DNA from 2 places in the Stenotrophomonas muris genome. Region 2 is predicted to be linked to the other one. Evidence: riboswitches for the same ligand, from Rfam matches in the RefSeq annotation. Region 2 holds a riboswitch; the other holds the start of a gene.
What was found. A riboswitch is a leader RNA that binds a small molecule or an ion and turns the genes downstream of it on or off. The one in region 2 is predicted to bind glycine.

Region 1: linked by a shared signal. The riboswitch ahead of gcvP (aminomethyl-transferring glycine dehydrogenase) and the one ahead of ACUVWL_RS19710 (trimeric intracellular cation channel family protein) in region 2 are both predicted to bind glycine.

Annotation. Positions count from the first base shown of each region.
Region 1 covers NZ_CP199879.1:456,220-465,279, forward strand. Annotated here, with positions in the region: gene ACUVWL_RS01910 (catalase) at 1-802, opposite strand, end outside; gene ACUVWL_RS01915 (AraC family transcriptional regulator) at 917-1,639, shown strand; gene ACUVWL_RS01920 (amino acid permease) at 1,722-3,089, shown strand; gene ACUVWL_RS01925 (VOC family protein) at 3,228-3,638, shown strand; gene gcvP (aminomethyl-transferring glycine dehydrogenase) at 3,730-6,597, opposite strand; glycine riboswitch at 6,660-6,762, opposite strand; gene ACUVWL_RS01935 (multidrug effflux MFS transporter) at 7,062-8,288, shown strand; gene ACUVWL_RS01940 (siderophore-interacting protein) at 8,429-9,060, shown strand, end outside.
Region 2 covers NZ_CP199879.1:4,246,803-4,255,862, forward strand. Annotated here, with positions in the region: gene ACUVWL_RS19685 (MarR family transcriptional regulator) at 1-79, shown strand, start outside; gene ACUVWL_RS19690 (DNA alkylation repair protein) at 76-816, shown strand; gene ACUVWL_RS19695 (DUF6616 family protein) at 865-1,203, shown strand; gene ACUVWL_RS19700 (hypothetical protein) at 1,294-1,551, shown strand; gene ACUVWL_RS19705 (3-deoxy-7-phosphoheptulonate synthase) at 1,846-2,919, shown strand; gene ACUVWL_RS19710 (trimeric intracellular cation channel family protein) at 3,182-3,799, opposite strand; glycine riboswitch at 3,882-3,987, opposite strand; glycine riboswitch at 4,001-4,090, opposite strand; gene ACUVWL_RS19715 (GIY-YIG nuclease family protein) at 4,131-4,406, shown strand; gene ACUVWL_RS19720 (nuclear transport factor 2 family protein) at 4,551-4,982, shown strand; gene ACUVWL_RS19725 (hypothetical protein) at 4,986-5,402, shown strand; gene ACUVWL_RS19730 (NAD(P)/FAD-dependent oxidoreductase) at 5,495-6,775, opposite strand; gene ACUVWL_RS19735 (NYN domain-containing protein) at 6,899-7,678, shown strand; gene ACUVWL_RS19740 (glutathione S-transferase family protein) at 7,791-8,411, shown strand; gene ACUVWL_RS19745 (primosomal protein N') at 8,508-9,060, opposite strand, start outside.

The sequences.
Region 1 (9,060 bases), 720 kb from region 2:
GCAGTTTCAACGCTTCGTCCCAGACCGTGGACTGAATGCCCAGCTTGGGCCGCCAGTGGAACTTGACGAACGTCGACTCGCCAGCCTCGTTCAGCAGGCGGAAGCTGTGCACGCCGAAGCCTTCGATCATCCGCAGCGAACGCGGGATGGCGCGGTCGCTCATCGCCCACATGATCATGTGCATCGATTCGGGCATCAGCGAAATGAAGTCCCAGAACGTGTCATGGGCCGACGCGGCCTGCGGGAAGGCGCGGTCCGGCTCCATCTTCACTGCGTGCACCAGGTCCGGAAACTTCATCGCGTCCTGGATGAAGAACACCGGGATGTTGTTGCCGACCAGATCCCAGTTGCCCTCCTTGGTGTAGAACTTGACCGCAAAGCCGCGCACGTCGCGCGGGGTATCCACCGAGCCTGCGCCACCGGCCACGGTCGAGAAGCGGGTGAATACCGGCGTCTTCACGCCGACCTCGGTCAGGATGCGCGCGCGGGTATGGGCTGCCAGTGATCGGGTCAGCTCGAAGTAGCCGTGTGCTGCGCTGCCACGTGCGTGCACGATGCGCTCGGGAATGCGTTCGTGATCGAAGTGGGTGATCTTCTCGCGCAGGATGAAGTCCTCCAGCAGCGTGGGCCCCCGAGGTCCCTGCCGCAGGGAGTTCTGGTTGTCCGCCACCGGAATGCCCTGGTCGGTGGTCATTGCCGGATGGCTGCCCCCGGCCTGCTGGTGCAGTTCATCGCCATCGCCCCGGCGGTGGCTTTCGGCAGGGACGGTTGCGCGCTTGCCGGTCGGCTTGCTGGCGGCCATGGACGTTGGCTCCGGATCATCAAAAGGAACCACGACACTGGAACCAGCCCCGTTAAACCACGGTCCGGCAAAGGTGAACGTACGGGCAAAAGCAGGCTCGGGTATGCTTGCCGCATGCGAGTCGAGCCCGCCGACATCGAAGCCCTGTTCGACGCCATCCCGGATGTGCTGTTCTTCATCAAGGACCGCCAGGGGCGTTACACCCACGTCAACCAGACCATGCTGCGGCGGCTGGGTCTGCGCGCGCGCAAGGACGTGATCGGGCGTACGGCGGCCGAAATCTACCCGACCGGCCTCAGTGCGGACTACGTTGACCAGGACGCCCGCGTGCTGTCCGGTGAGGTGATCGAGAACCTGATGGAGCTGCACCTGTTCGCCAACCGCGAACCGGGCTGGTGCCTGACCTGCAAGCGCCCGCTGGTGGTCGACGGGGCCATCGAGGGCCTGATCGGCATTTCCCGCGACCTTGGCCAGAAGGACAGCCTCGGCACCCAGTACGAGCAGCTGCGGCTGGCGCTGGCCCACCTCAACGCGCACTACGCCGAGAACGTGCGCATGCAGACCCTGCTGGACATCACCGGCTTTTCGCTGTCCAAGCTGGAGCGCAGCTTCCGCAAGGTGTTCCAGATGACCCCGCAGCAGGTGCTGACCCGGCTGCGGATCCAGATGGCCATGCATCTGCTGCATGGCGACGACAGCATCGCCTGCATCGGCCAGGCCTGCGGTTTCAGCGACCAGAGTGCCTTCACCCGCAAGTTCAAGGCTGAAACCGGTTTCTCGCCGCGTGCCTATCGTGCCCGTATCGGTGGGAACGTCGGCGAGCCGGCGCTGGCCTGAGCGGCCTGCTGCGCTGTGCCTATCCCCGTGGGCACGGGACAGGGTAAGGTGTCGCCCCTGTAGCCCGCCGCCAGCCCCGCCGATGCCCAACTCGATTCCGACCGCTTCGCCGTCCCGCCTCGGACATTCGCTCAAGCCCCGCCAGCTGATCATGATGGGCCTGGGCAGCGCCATCGGCGCCGGGCTGTTCCTCGGCTCGGGCGTGGGTGTGCAGGCGGCCGGTCCGGCGGTCCTGGTGTCGTATCTGGTCGCCGGAGCGCTGGTGATCATCGTGATGAACGCTCTGGGCGAGATGGCGGCGGCCAAACCGACCAGCGGCGCGTTCTCGGTGTATGCAGCCGACGCCATGGGCGCTACCGCCGGTGCCACCGTGGGCTGGCTGTGGTGGGTGCAGCTGGTGATCGTGATCGCCGCCGAAGCAGTGGGTGCGGCCGGGCTGCTGGCCACGGTCTGGCCGGCGATACCGGTACCGATGGCGGCGTTGGCGTTCATGCTGTTCTTCACCGCGATCAACCTGCTCGGAGTGAAGAGCTTCGGCGAGTTCGAATTCTGGTTCGCCATCCTCAAGGTCGCGGCGATCCTGGCCTTCATCGCCATTGGCGTGGCGCTGCTGATGGGATGGCTGCCGCAGGTGACCTCCCCGGGCCTGAGCAACTTCACCGAACACGGTGGTTTTGCGCCGAAGGGCCTGGCCGGGATCGGCGCGGCGCTGCTGGTGGTGGTGTTCGCCTTCGGCGGCACCGAGATCGTGGCCGTGGCGGCGGCCGAAACCGAAGACCCCGAGCGCAGCATTGCCCGTGCCATCCGCACCGTGGCCTGGCGCATCCTGGTGTTCTACATCGGCTCGCTGAGCGTGATCATCGCCGTGGTGCCGTGGACCAGCGAGGCGCTGAAGTCGCCGTTCGCCGCCGTGCTGGACATCGCCCGCATCCCGGGCGCTGGTACCGCCATCACGCTGATCGCCGTGATCGCGCTGCTGTCGGCGCTCAATGCCAACCTCTACGGCGCCTCGCGCATGATGTATTCGCTGGCGCAGCGTCGCGAAGCGCCGGCCGTGCTTGGCTGGACCGACCCGCGCCAGGTGCCGGTGATCGCCGTGCTGGCCAGCGTGCTGTTCGGCTTTGCCGCCACGGTAATGGAACTGCTGTTCCCGGACCGGGTGCTGCCGGTGCTGCTGAACATCGTCGGTTCCACCTGCCTGCTGGTGTGGACGCTGTCGCTGGTCTCGCAGCTGGTGCTGCGTCGTCGCGCGGATCGTCTGGGTACCCGACTGCCGTTCCGCATGGCCGGTTTCCCGTGGCTGACCTGCTGTGCACTGGCGATCCTTGCGCTGATCTTCGGCCTGCTGCTGAGTGAGTCGCACACCCGCCTGCAGTTCCTGTCGATGGTGGCGTTGACCGCCACGATCGCCGCCAGCAGTGCCATCGCGCGGCGCATGCGCCAGGCGTGATTCTGTAGAGCCGACCCTGCGGTCGGCTGCTGTTTGCGCGATCGCCAGCCGAGCATGGGCTCGGCTCTACAACAGGCACACACTCCGCGTGGCACTGTGCAGGCAGGCCGTCATCGGCCCGTCGACCAGGAGTACCGCATGCTGCGCAGCCGTCCCTTCCTGATGTTCACCGGCCAGGCCGAGGCCGCGCTGGCCCTGTACGCCGAAGCCTTTGCCGATTTCCGGCTGCTGGCCCTGCAACGCCATCCCGAGGGGGCCGGCGCCGGCGTGCCGGGGCAGGTCCGCCAGGCCATCTTCCTGCTCGGTGGCACCCACTACCTGTGCTTCGACAGCCTGGACGTGCACGATTTCACCTTCTCGCCGTCGATCTCGCTGTTCGTCGAGTGTTCCGGTGCCGAGCAGTTCGAGCGCGCGGCACGCGTGCTGGGTGAGGGCGGCCATTGGTTGATGCCGGTGGGCGACTATGACTTCAGCAATCGCTACGGCTGGGTGCAGGACCGCTTTGGCGTGTCGTGGCAGTTGAGCCTGGGGCAGATGCCGGACCCGTGATCGGATGCTTGTGGGTGTGGGCCTTGGTCCACACGCCCCATGAAAACGGCCCGCTTGCGCGGGCCGTTTTCTTTACCGATGCAGTGAGGAATCACGCCTCGACTTCATCATCCTTGTAGGCATCGACCGGGATGCAGGCGCACATCACGTTCTTGTCGCCGTACACGTTGTCGACACGCGCCACCGGCGGCCAGTATTTGCTCTGCTTCAGGCTGGCCAGCGGGAAGGCGGCCAGTTCACGCGGGTAGGCGTGGGTCCACTCGCTGGCGGTCACTGCGGTGGCAGTGTGCGGCGCGTTCTTCAGCGGGTTGTCCTCGCGGTCGAGGCGGCCGTCTTCGATCGCGGTGATCTCCTCGCGGATCTGGATCATCGCGTTGATGAAGCGATCCAGTTCGTGCAGCGATTCGCTCTCGGTCGGCTCCACCATCAGCGTGCCGGCCACCGGGAAGCTCAGGGTCGGGGCATGGAAGCCGAAGTCGATCAGGCGCTTGGCCACGTCCTCGGCACCGATGCCGCTGGTCTTCTCCAGCGGGCGCACGTCCAGGATGCACTCGTGCGCCACCAGGCCGTTGCGGCCGGTGTACAGGGTCTTGAAGTGCGGGGCCAGGCGCTTGGCGATGTAGTTGGCGTTGAGCTGCGCGACCTGGGTGGCCTTGCGCAGGCCGTCGCGGCCCATCATCGCGATGTACATCCAGCTGATCGGCAGGATCGAGGCGCTGCCGAAGCTGGCCGCGCTGACCATGCCGACCGGGCCGTTGTCACCCAGCTTGCCCGGCAGGAACGGGGCCAGGTGCTCCTTGACCGCGCACGGGCCGACGCCCGGGCCGCCACCGCCGTGCGGGATGCAGAAGGTCTTGTGCAGATTCAGGTGCGAAACGTCCGACCCCCACTTGCCCGGCTTGGCCACGCCGACCAGGGCATTCATGTTGGCACCGTCGGTGTACACCTGGCCGCCGTGCTTGTGGATGATCTCGCAGATCTCCACCACCTCTTCCTCGAACACGCCGTGCGTGGACGGGTAGGTCATCATGATCGCAGCCAGGCGGTCGCTGTACTTCTCGGCGTTGAGGCGGATGTCCTCGACGTCGACGTTGCCGTTGGCATCGGTCTTGGTCACCACCACCTTCATGCCGCACATCTGCGCCGAGGCCGGGTTGGTGCCGTGCGCCGAATCCGGGATCAGGCAGATGTCGCGGTGGCCTTCGCCGCGCGAGCGGTGGTAGGCGCGGATCGCCAGCAGGCCGGCGTACTCGCCCTGCGCGCCGGAGTTCGGCTGCAGGCTGACCGCGTCATAGCCGGTGCATTCCACCAGCATCGCTTCCAGCGTGTCGATGAGTTCCTTGTAGCCCAGCGCCTGGTCGGCCGGCACCAGCGGGTGGATCTGCGAGAACTCCGGCCAGGTCACCGGGATCATCTCGGCGGTGGCGTTGAGCTTCATGGTGCACGAGCCCAGCGGGATCATCGTGCGGTCCATCGCCAGGTCCTTGTCGGCCAGCGAGCGCAGGTAGCGCAGCAGTTCGTGCTCGCTGTGGTGGGTGTTGAACACCGGATGGGTCAGGAACGCGGACTGGCGCAGCAGGCCGGCCGGCAGCGCATCGGCGGTGCTGGCATCCAGCGCGTCGACGTCGGCCTGCGCACCGAACACGGCGGCCAGTGCGACCACGTCGGCGCGGGTGGCGGTCTCGTCCAGGCTGATGCCGACCGAGTCGCTGTCGATCGCACGCAGGTTGTAACCGGCGGCGCGGGCCTTGGCGTGAATCTCATCGGCGTGCACGCCGGTGACATGCAGGGTGTCGAAGAAGTCGCCACCGACCTGCACGCCGGCCTCGCGCAGCGCGGCGGCCAGGATCGAGGCCAGGCGGTGGGTGCGCCGGGCGATGCGGGTCAGGCCTTCCGGGCCGTGGTACACGGCATACATCGAGGCCATCACCGCCAGCAGCACCTGTGCGGTACAGATGTTGGAGGTGGCCTTCTCGCGGCGGATGTGCTGCTCGCGGGTCTGCAGGGTCAGGCGGTAGGCCGGGTTGCCCTGGGCATCGACCGAGACGCCGATCAGGCGGCCCGGCATCGAGCGCTTGTAGGCGTCGCGGCAGGCCATGAATGCGGCGTGCGGGCCGCCGAAGCCGAACGGCACGCCGAAACGCTGGCTGTTGCCGACCACGATGTCCGCACCCCATTCGCCCGGGGCGGCCAGCAGGGTCAGCGCCAGCAGGTCGGTGGCCACGGCCACCAGGCCGCCGCGCGCGTGCACGGCCTCGACCAGCGCCTTGTAGTCGCCGATCTGGCCGAAGGTGTCCGGGTACTGCAGCAGCAGGCCGAAGGCTTCTGCTTCCAGTGCCTCGGCCGGGGTGCCGACGCGCAGCACGATGCCCATGGGCTCGGCGCGGGTACGCAGCAGTTCCAGGGTCTGCGGGTGCACGGCGTCGTGCACGAAGAAGGTGTCCGACTTCGACTTGGCCGAACGCTTGGCCAGGGTCATCGCTTCAGCTGCGGCGGTGGCTTCGTCCAGCAGCGAGGCGTTGGCGATTTCCATGCCGGTGAGGTCGGCGCACAGGGTCTGGAAGTTGATCAGCGCTTCCATGCGGCCCTGCGAGATCTCGGCCTGGTACGGGGTGTAGGCGGTGTACCAGGCCGGGTTTTCCAGGATGTTGCGCAGGATCACGTTCGGCGTGTGGGTACCGTAGTAGCCCTGGCCGATGAAGCTGCGCAGCACGGTGTTCTTGTCGGCGATCGCACGGATCTTCGCCAGTGCCTGCACTTCGGTCATCGATTCCGGCAGTGCCAGCGGCGCCGGCGACTTGATCTTGGCCGGTACGATGGCATCGGTCATCGCATCCAGCGACGCGTGGCCGACGACGTCGAGCATCTGCGCGATCTCGGCATCGTTGGGGCCGATGTGGCGCTCGACGAACGCATTGTGGTGCTCGAGCTCACGCAGGGAAGGGGTGTTCTGGGACATGGCGAAGGATCCGTCAGGAAAGGGCACACGCACGGGCACAAGCCGCCGGTCGGCGGTCTGCGGGGCGCCCCTCTGTCCTTTTGCCTGAGAGTTTGGAAGCGCGGAAAACCGCGGCTTCGTGCCCCTTCGGCGCCGGATCGAACCGGTCTCTCCAGAGTTGTGTTACGGGTGGTATCGGGCCTGAGCGATTACGGGCGTTGCGCCTTCGGCAGCGGTGTTCCGCTTCTCCCACCGTGTTGCCCGCCGATTATAGCCCGTTGCGGGCGCGCCAGCCGCCTGCGGGCCCGGCCGCGGCGCCTGAATGGCCGATGGCCCGCCCGTGCGTTTTGTGCACTGCTGCATGGCATCAGGCGCAATCCCCACCTATGATGGGCGGATACCCGAATTCATCTGGCGCCGTCCCTGCTGCAGGGGACTGGCGCCCGCCGTGCGTGCCGCGCATGGCCCTGCCGGACGCCTTCTCCATGACCGCCGCTGTTGCTCCTTCCACCCGCCGCATGGCCCTGCTGCTCGCCGGCCTGGCCATGTTCGGTCCGTTCTCGATCGACACCATCTTCCCAGCGTTCCCGCAGCTGGCCCAGCGCCTGGCGGTGGACGAGGTGGCGGTGCAGCAGACCATCAGCGTGTACCTGCTGTTCTACGGCCTGATGAGCCTGGCACACGGCCCGCTGTCCGATGCCTGGGGCCGCAAGCGGGTGATCCTCGGCGGCCTGGTGGTGTTCGTCGGCGCCTCGGTCGGCTGTGCGCTGTCCACCGATCTGACCACGCTGCTGGGGTTCCGCGCCCTGCAGGGCCTGTCCGCAGGCGTCGGCATGATCGTCGGCCGCGCGGTGATCCGCGACCTGTACCACGGTCACGACGCGCAGCGGCTGATGAGCCAGGTGTCGATGCTGTTCGGCATCGCCCCGGCGATCGCGCCGATCATCGGTGGCTGGATCCTGCTCAGCGGTGCTGGCTGGCCGCTGATCTTCTGGTTCCTGGTGGTGTTCGCACTGGTTCTGCTGGCGGCCACCGCCCGCTACCTGCCGGAGACCCATCCGCTCGAAGCGCGCGTTCCGTTGTCGCCGCGGGTGCTGATGCGTGATTACGTGCGCATCGGTTTCAATCCGCGCTTCCTGCGCCTGGCGCTGGCCGGCAGCATCGGTTTCGGTGGCATCTTCCTGTACATCTCCTCGGCACCGGTGTTCGTGATGCAGCACCTGCACCTGGGCGAGGGCGGTTTCGCCTGGCTGTTCATCCCCACCATCGGCGGCATGACCACCGGCTCGTTCCTGTCCGGGCGCATGGCCGGGCACACCACGCCCACCCGCCAGGTATCCATTGGTTTCGGCCTGTGCGCGCTGTCGGTGCTGCTGAACGTCGGCTACGTGGCGCTGGCGCCGCAGTTCGTGCTGCCGTGGGCGGTGCTGCCGATCTTCCTGGGTGGCATGGGCATGGCGCTGATCTTCCCGATCCTGGCGCTGGCGGTGCTGGACATGTACCCGCACCAGCGCGGCCTGGCCTCGTCGCTGCAGGCCTTCGTGCAGCTGATGATCAGCACCGTGGTGGCCGGCGTGGTGTCGCCGCTGCTCAGCGCCAGCCCGCTGCACCTGGCGTTGGGCCAGGCTGGGTTCTTCGGCGCCGGCTTCGTGTTCTGGTACTGGGAACACCGGCGCGAACGCGCGGCGCAGGCAGCCTGCACGGGTCACTGAGCAGCGCGCAGGGGTAGGGCAGGCTACGACGCCCGCAACGCTTGCGACGGGAAACCGCCGGACTAGGCTGGGCACTCCAGCCAGCCGGTGCACAGGTGCACGACAGCCAGCCGATCCACTGTCGTTGCATGAGGTTCCCCATGGCTGCGCAGCAGACCTACCGCCTGTTCGAGGTGGCGCTGAAGGAGCGCCGCGTTCTTTCCCCTTCCCTGGACCGCATGGTGTTCACCGGTGCCGAAGTGGCGCGGATGACGACCGGAGGGCCCGACCAGCGCATCAAGGTGTTCTTCCCCTTGCCCGGCCAGGAGGTGCCGCAGGTCCCCAGCGGCGAGGACTGGTACCCACGCTATCGGGCCCTGCCGGACGATCAGCGCCCGCCGATGCGCACCTACACCCTCCGCCAGCTGCGTGCAGAGCAGGGCGAGGTCGATGTTGATTTCGTGCTGCATGGCGAGACCGGGCCGGCCTCGCGATGGGCCATCCATGCACGGCCGGGCGACCGCGTGGTGCTGCTGGCCCCGGATGCCGACTGCGCCGACAGCAGCGAGGGCTGGGAATGGAAGCCGCCGGCCGGCGTTGGCCAGGTGCTGCTGGTGGCTGACGAGACCGCGCTGCCGGCAGTGGCCGGCATTCTTGAGGAACTGGCGGCCAGGGTGGATCCGCCACGTACGCTGGCCCTGCTGGAAGTGGCGCAGGCCGGTGATGCGGTTCGCCTGAAGGCGCCGGCCACGGCCGAGCTGGTCTGGTTGCCGCGCGGGCGGGCGGCGTACGG
Region 2 (9,060 bases):
GGGTGAACAGCAGCAGCTGTCGCAGCTGCTGCACAAGGTCTGGCAGCACACGGACGGCGGGCGGGAATCGGCAGCATGAGCACGCCCGTTCCTGCGCAAAGGCTGCATGCACTCAACAGTGGCAGCGCTGCTGCCACCCATCTGGCCGAATGCCTGGCCGTGGATTTCACCGCGCTGCTGCAGGTGGTGGCGCCTGCCCTTGAGCCGGAATCGCTGCAATGCATGCGCGACGCCTCTGGCAAGGGCATCACCCAGCGCATGGCGCTGGCGGCGCGGTTGCTGCACGAAGCCGGACAGGGGGAGCCTGCGCGCTGGCAGGCGCATGCGTCAGACACGGTGCGTGGCTGGGCCTGCTACCTGATCGGCGGCGACGCCGACGCGGCGCTGCCGGCCAAGCTGCAGGCGATGCGGCCACTGGCTGACGACCCGCACTTCGGCGTGCGCGAATGGGCGTGGCTGGCGCTGCGTGCCGACATTGTTGCCGCACCACTGCAGGCGCTGGAGTACCTGCAACCATGGACGCAGGAAGGATCGCCGTACCTGCGCCGCTTCGCCTGCGAAGCGCTGCGCCCGCGCGGCGTGTGGGCCACACATGTCGCGCTGTTCAAGCGGCAGCCGGAACTTGCAGAGGCGATGCTGGAAGCACTCGCCGACGACCCGGAGCGCTATGTGCAGGACTCGGTCGGCAACTGGCTCAATGATGCCGGCAAGACACAGCCGCAGTGGCTGCGTGCGCTGTGCGCGCGCTGGCAACAGCAGCACCGTGGCGATGCCAATGCCTACATCCGCAAACGCGCCATGCGCTCGCTCCGGTAGTGCCGGCCGCTGGCCGGCAACCCCCCAAACCTTCAAGGAAGAAGCAGCATGTCGCACACCTTCATCGAGCTCTATACCGCCACCCCCGCCTGGACCACGCTCCAGCCCGAGCAGCGGAATGCCTTCTTCGCCCGTATCGGTGCAGGCATGCAGCAGTTCGATCCAGTCCGCATCACACTGCTGGCGATGGGCCGCATTGCCAGGGGCGTACAGCACGGCAGCGATGAGCAGTTCTATGCGGTCTGGCGCTGTGCAAGCCGCGCGGACGCCGATGCGCTGGTGGCCGGCATTGCCGCCACCGGTTGGCATCAGTACTTCGCCACCATCAACGCCGTCGGCGCAGACGATGGGATGGGGCGGCACCTTGCCGACCTGGCCGCCTTGTAGCAGCGTCTCCGGACGCGCATGGCACATGCGCCTGTCACCCGGACGCGGTAAACAGGACATTGCCCATGTCCATCCGCAGGGAAGTTGATCATGCAGAGCACGCTCCAGGTCACGCTGTTCGGCCCGCTTGGCGACAGCCCGGCATTGCAGTTGCCGGGGCGGGAAGGGCCGTCGGTGGCCATCCCGGAGGCGGCCCTGCGGCGGTTGGTCTCCGACCTCTACACCACCCGTTCCCTGCTCAATCCCGAGCAGCTGGACGAGGCCAGGCAGGAGCTGGACTGCGTGCTGGAGCGCTGGGCCGACATCCACGAAGGCCTGCTGCTGGACGTGGAAGTGCATGGCAAATGAGCAGCTTTGCGTGGCTGCTGCCGCGTAGGCAGCGCCGGCGCGCGCCTCGCTGAACCGCACCCCCGGTTGCGGATGAAACATTTTGCACTGCGCAAAAGCTGTGCTATCAATACACCCCATGAACGCAGCCGCCACCCGCTTTTACTGGTATTACTTTCCGAAGCCACTGGCGGAGGAAGGACTGCGCTCACCCTGAAGAAAGCTTCAGACGCATTCCCGAAAGCCGCCAGCGAACCTGGCGGCTTTTTTCATGCCGCCACGCTGGGGACCCCAACGTTCCGGAGATCTCCTGCAATGCCCCCGCACACCGACGACCTGCGCATCCGCACCATCGAACCGCTGACACCGCCTGCCCAGCTGCTGGCGATGCTGCCCTGTGACGATGAAGCCTCCGACACCGTCAGCGCCTCGCGCGCGGCCCTGCACCAGATCCTGCACGGCCGTGACGACCGCCTGGCAGTGGTGGTGGGCCCGTGCTCGATCCACGACCCGAAGGCCGCCATCGAATACGCCCAGCGCCTGAAGCCGCTGCGCGACGCGCTGGCCGGCGAACTGGAAATCGTCATGCGTGTGTACTTCGAGAAGCCGCGCACCACGGTGGGCTGGAAGGGCCTGATCAACGACCCGGACCTGGACGGCAGCTTCAGGATCGACAAGGGCCTGCGCATCGCACGCGGCCTGCTGCGCGACATCAACAAGCTCGGCCTGCCGGCCGGTGTCGAATTCCTCGATGTGATCTCGCCGCAGTACATCGCCGACCTGGTGGCGTGGGGCGCGATCGGCGCGCGTACCACCGAAAGCCAGGTGCATCGTGAGCTGGCCTCGGGGCTGTCGTGCCCGGTCGGCTTCAAGAACGGCACCGATGGCAACGTCAAGATCGCCGCTGACGCGGTGGGTGCGGCGTCCAACCCGCATCACTTCCTGTCGGTCACCAAGCAGGGCGGCACCGCCATCGTGTCGACCACCGGCAATCCGGATTGCCATGTGATCCTGCGCGGCGGCAAGCAGCCGAACTACGACGCCGGCAGCGTCGCCGACGCCTGCCAGGTGCTGGCCAAGGCCAAGCTGCCGACGCGCCTGATGATCGACGCCAGCCACGCCAACAGCCTGAAGAACCCCGAGAACCAGCCGAAGGTGATCGAGGACATTGCTGTTCAGCTGGAAGACGGCGAACAGCGCATCGTTGGCGTGATGATCGAGAGCCATCTGGTCGGTGGCCGCCAGGAACTGGTGGAAGGCCAGCCGCTGGTTTACGGGCAGAGCATCACCGATGGCTGCATCGACTGGGACACCACCGTGACGGTGCTGGAGCGTCTGGCTGCGGCCGTGCGCGCCCGTCGCGACGTGAAGGTGTCCGAAGCAGCCTGATCGAAGCCGCCTGAGTGCGGCACGTGTGTGGATGGCGGCCAGCGCCTGCGGGGGTGCGGCCGCGATCAGGGTCGGTCGGAGTTGGAGGCCGGCCCATCTGCACCGGCGATGCGCCTGGCGCTGCGCATGAGCGACAGCGCCAGGTACATCGCCGGGGTGGTGATACCGCTTCCTGTAGCGTCGAGCCATGCCCGACCTGCGCGCGAAGCGCGTTGGTTTGCTGCAAAGAGCAGTCGAGCATGGCTCGACTTTACGAAGAGGCTCAATGCACTTCGTCGTGGTACACGAACTTCGGCATTTCCCAGCGGTAGTGGATCGCCAGCAGGCGCAACGCGAAGCCGCCGCCGAGGCAGCACAGGATCGCGGTGGCATCGGCCACGCCCCAGTGCAGCAGCAACAGATAGGCCGCGCCGGTCAGCAGCGCGATGATCGCGTACAGCTCCTTCTGGAAGATGAGTGGCACCTCGTTGCAGAGGATGTCGCGCAGCACCCCGCCGAACGCGCCGGTCAGCATGCCGGCGATCAGCACGATCGGCATTGCATGGCCGGCTTCGCGCGCGATCGAGCAGCCGATCAGGGTGAAGGCGATCAGGCCCAGCCCGTCGAGCACCAGGAAGGTGCGGCGGAAGTGATGCATCCAGCGCGCCACCCAGGTGGCGATCAGCGCCGCGCATACGGTGAAGCCCAGGTACTCGGGGTGCTTCACCCAGCCCAGCGGGTAGTGGCCGAGCAGGATGTCGCGCAGTGAACCACCCCCGAGGGCGGTGACGCAGGCGATCATGACCACGCCGAACAGGTCCATGCGGCGGCGGCCGGCGGACAGTGCGCCGGTCATGGCTTCGGCGGAAATGGCGATCAGGTAGATGATGGACAGCAGCATGGGACAGGCTCCGGGCGCGGTGGGGCCGGCCATGCGCGACCACCGCCACTGCCTGCGCAATGACGGGATGACGATGACCGGTGCCGCTCCCGCTGTCCTTTTGCCTGAGAGTTCAGCGGCATGGACCGCGTGCCCCTTCGGCGGATCGCCCCGGGCGTGCCCGGTGACCTCTCTCCAGCTCGGCGAGTCGAATGCATGGTTGGTGGGATTCCAGCCCACCGGCCTGAGCGATCATGGGAGCCTGCGCCTTCGGCGGGCGCCAGCGCGGCGCCTCTCTCCTGCATTCGGGCGCCAGTATATCCGCTGCAGTGCAGCACGGCATAATCCAGGCATGGCCCCGTCCGTCCGCCCGTGGTTCCTGTACCTGCTCGAATGCCGCGATGGCAGCTATTACGCCGGCATCAGCACCGATGTGGAGGCGCGTTTCGCCGCCCACCAGGCCGGCAAGGGCGCGCGCTACACCCGGGCCCGGCCGCCGCTGCGCGTGCTGGCCGTGCGCGAATACCCGGACCGGGCCGCGGCCTCGCGGGCCGAGTGGCAACTCAAGCAGCAGCCCCGCGAACGCAAGCTGGCCTGGCTGCAGGCAACGGATCCTGCGCTTCTGTAGAGCCGAGCCCACGCTCGGCTGTTGTTCCGTCTGCCCGATGCGGGAGCCGAGCATGGGCTCGGCTCTACAGTAGATCCACGTCATGCGTGGATGGGCCGTTCGGCCCATGCGATGATCCGCCCGCGCCCAGAGCCGGAGACCCGGATGTCCACGATTGCCCTGCTGTTCGCGCTTTCCGCAGCAACGAGCCCTGCCGCCGACCCCGCCACGATCGCGGCCATCGAAGCCACCTGCCACGACTACGTCGATGGCCAGCTGGAGGCCGATCCGCAGCGCGTCGCCCGTTCGCTGCACCCGGACCTGGCCAAGCGCGCGGTCCTCGGCGATACACCCGACGAGCGCCTGGGCCTGCGCCGGATGTCGAAGGAAGAGCTGGTCTCGCTGACGAAACAGGGCGCGCTGAAGACCCCGAAGGATCAATGGGATCGCCGCTGCACGGTGCTGGACGTGACCGGCAACGCGGCCTCGGTGCGGCTGGAAACCCCGTGGTTCGTCGACTACTTCCACATGGGGCGTTTCGACCAGCGCTGGGTCATCGTCAACGCACTGTGGTACCCGAAACCGAAGGCGCACTGAGCGATGCGTGCCGCCGGCAACGCATGGATCTCCGTCGTCGTGCTGGTCGCCGGCATCGCGCTGCTGCCTGGCCTGCTGTATCTGCTCGGGCTGGCATTGGTGGACGGTCGGCCGAAGCCGGCCGACCGCGCGCCCAGTGGTGTGGCTGCGTGCAGCGGTGAGCCACGGGCGGGATACCAGCCGATGAACCCCTGGCGCTTCACCGCCCAGTTCTTCGACAAGGACGGGATGAAGAACAAGGTGCCTGAAGTGGAGCGGGAGGCCTTCTGGATTGCCCGGCGCCACCTGTGGCGGCAACCTCGGCGCGGCATGCTGCGCTGGCATCTCAGCAGCACCGCGTTGGCGATCTGGATCACCCGGCATTGGAGTACCGCGCAGATTGCGGACACCGCGAGGAAGGAGGACTTCTGCCGGAAGTAGATCCACGCCATGCGTGGATGGCGCTCCATGTTTGTTGACGGGGTCAGAGCCCTTTCCCGCGGAAAGGGATCCGACCCCTGTTGCGTGCGGCCTTACCGCCTCGGCCGCCGGTCGTCCTGGTCATCACCGAAGATGATGCGCGCGCTGCGCTGGTAGCTCCAGTACGCGACCGCCCAGTTCAGCAGCACCACGATGCGGTTGCGGAAGCCGATCAGGAAGAACACGTGCGCGGCCAGCCAGAACCACCAGGCCAGCACGCCAGAGAGCTGCAGCCGGCCCAGGTGCACGATCGCGGCCATGCGGCCAATGGTGGCGAGGTTGCCGTAGTCGGCGTACTTGAACGGCCCCGGTGCCGCCTTGCCGTGCAGGCGTGCACGGACCACCTCGGCCACGTACTTGCCCATCTGCTTGGCCGCGGGCGCCACGCCGGGAACCGGCTTGCCGTCGGCCTGGCTCAGTGCGGCCAGGTCGCCGGCCACGAACAGCTCCGGGTGATCGGGCAGGGTCAGGTCCGGCTGCACCTGCACGCGGCCGGCGCGGTCCAGCGGCACGTCCAGCGTGCGCGCCAGTGGTGAAGCGGCCACGCCGGCGGCCCAGACCACGGTGCGGGCCGGCACGAACTGCTCACCGAGCTTGAAGCCCTGGCTGTCGATGTCGCTCACCGGGGTACCGGTCAGCACTTCCACGCCCAGCTTTTCCAGCTGGCGGCGCGCCTTCAGCGAAAGTACTTCCGGGAACGAAGACAGCACGCGCGGCCCAGCCTCGACCAGCCGCACCTTGGCGCTGGCCGGATCGATGTGGCGGAATTCGTTGCGCAGCGTGTGGCGCGCGATCTCGGCCAGCGTGCCGGCCAGTTCGACGCCGGTGGGACCACCACCGACGATGGCGAAACTCAGCCACGCCGCCTTCCTGGCCGGGTCCGGTTCGGCCTCGGCGCGTTCGAACGCCAGCAGCAGCTTGCGGCGCAGTGCAATGGCATCGTCCAGCGTTTTCAGGCCAGGGGCATCATCGGCCCACTGGTCGTTGCCGAAGTAGGCGTGGGTAGCGCCGGTGGCCAGCAGCAGGCTGTCGTAGTCCAGCGTGCTGCCATCGGCCATGCCGATCTGCCGTGCCTGCTTGTCGATGGCGACCACTTCGCCGAGGCGGACTTCCACGTTGCGCTGGTGGCCGAGGATGTGGCGCAGCGGTGCGGCGATATCCGGCGCGGACAGGCCGGCGGTGGCCACCTGGTACAGCAGCGGCTGGAACAGGTGATGGTTGCGGCGGTCGACCAGGGTGATGCGTATGCGCTCGCGGGCCAGGGCACGGGTGGCCCAGAGACCGGCAAAACCGCCGCCGACAACGACCAGGTGGGGAACGCGCTCGCGACTCATCGACTCACTCCAGTGGGGGCATTGGGGGAAGCGCCTGGCATCTTCGCACGGCGGCCACCTGTCACGTCAGCGCCTGGGTGGATCGGCGATACTCGGGTTCAGGCAACCGCCCGCGAGGAATCCATGAGCGAACCGGAAAAGCGCATCGCCCTGTTGATCGATGCCGACAATGCGCCGGCCTCGAAGATCGACGAGGTCCTGGCCGAAGTCGCCCGCTATGGCGTGGCCAACGTGCGCCGTGCCTACGGCAACTGGAAGAGCCCGCGGTTGAAGGGCTGGGAAGCGGTGCTGCACGAATACGCGATCCGCCCGATCCAGCAGTTCGCCTACAGCAAGGGCAAGAATGCGTCGGACATGGCGATGGTGATCGATGCCATGGACCTGCTGTACGCGCGCAACCTTGATGGCTTCGCCATCGTGTCGAGCGATGCCGATTTCACCCCGATGGTGATGCGCCTGCTGACCGACGGCGTGAAGGTGTATGGCTTCGGCGAAAAGAAGACGCCGGAACCGTTCGTCAACGCGTGCTCGAAGTTCACCTACCTGGAAGCGCTGGGCCAGACCCACGCCAGCGTGCCGGATGCCGAGCAGGCATCGAGCGAACAGGCATCGAACGAGCCCGTCGCCAATGATGATGCACGCCCGCGCAAGAGCGGGGCGGAGATGCGCAGCGACACCCGGCTGGTGAAGATGCTGCGCCGCGCGGTGTCCTCGGCCGAGGGCGAGGATGGCTGGTCGCACCTGGGGCCGGTCGGCAGCCAGATCGGCAACCAGGCCTCGTTCGATCCGCGCAACTATGGCTACGGCAAACTCAGCGATCTGCTGGCGGCGATCGGCCTGTTCGAGCTGAAGAAGGATGGCAAGTCGTCCTACGTGCGCGCGCTGCCAAAAAAGAACCGGTAGTGCCGGCCGCCGGCCGGCAGCACGCAGGCGCCCGATCCCGCATCCGGCACGCACATCTCCACTCCAATCAGGCGTATCGTTGCCGCTCGCATTGCCAGCAAGGAAAACCCGCATGTTGAAGATCTGGGGCCGCCGCAATTCCAGCAACGTCCGCAAGGTGCTGTGGTGTGCCGAGGAGATCGGCCTGCCGTACGAATCCATCGAAGTCGGCGGCAGCCATGGCGGCACGCAGACGCCGGAGTACCAGGCGATGAATCCCAACGGCCTGGTGCCGGTGATCGAGGACCACGGCCTGCCGCTGTGGGAATCGAACACCATCGTGCGTTACCTGAGCGCGCGCTATGCGCTGGGCACGCTGTACGCCGAGGACCCGATGGAGCGCGCGCAGGCCGAAAAGTGGATGGACTGGAGCACCTCGCGGATGGCGCCGCTGTACAGCGACCTGGTCTGGGGCATCATGCGCACCGCGCCGGCCGACCGTGACGAAGCGCGCATCAGCGCGGCCATCGTCCGTGCCGGTGACTACCTGGCGATGGCCGATGCCACCCTGGCCACGCAGCCATGGCTGTCGGGCGGGACGTTCGCGATGGGCGACATTCCGCTCGGCTCGCTGGTGTACGCCTGGTATGAACTGCCGATCCAGCGCCCGGACCTGCCGCACCTGGCCGAGTGGTATGCGCGCCTGCGTGAGCGACCGGCCTACCAGCGCGGCGTGATGTCGCCGCTGACGTAAGCGAAGGCGTCCGGGGTCAGAGCCCTTTTCTGCGAAAAGGGATCCGACCCCAGGGCATCGGGGTCGGATCCCACCCGACGGGTGGGCTCTGACCCCTCAATAAAGATCCGTTGGATCCACATCCAGCGACCAGCGCACCTTGCGTGCTTCCGGCAGCGCGTACAGCTGCGGAACCAGTTGCGAAAGCACGCCATGCAGCGGCGGCCGCTGCAGGGCAGACAGCAGCAGCTGCGTGCGCTGGTAACCGGCCCGCCGCGGCATCGGCGCCGGCATCGGCCCGTAGGCCTCGACCACGTTCTGTTCGCCCAGCAGGTGCCGGGCTGCCAGCAGGAATGCATTGGCATGCTCCACCTGCTGCGCTTCGGCGCGCATCAGCGCCAGATGCGCGAAGGGCGGGAATCCGGCCGCCTGGCGCTGGTTCAACTCGGCTTGCGCGAACGGATGGTAGCCACCGCTCACCAGGGTTTCCAGCAGCGGGTGCCCGGGGTGATGGGTCTGCAGCCAGACCTCGCCCGGGTCGCGCGCACGTCCCGCGCGACCGGCCACCTGGATCAGCTGCTGCGCCAGTTTTTCGCTGGCGCGGAAGTCGGCCGAGAACAGGCCCTCATCGATACCCACCACCACCACCAGGGTCAGCTTGGGCAGGTCG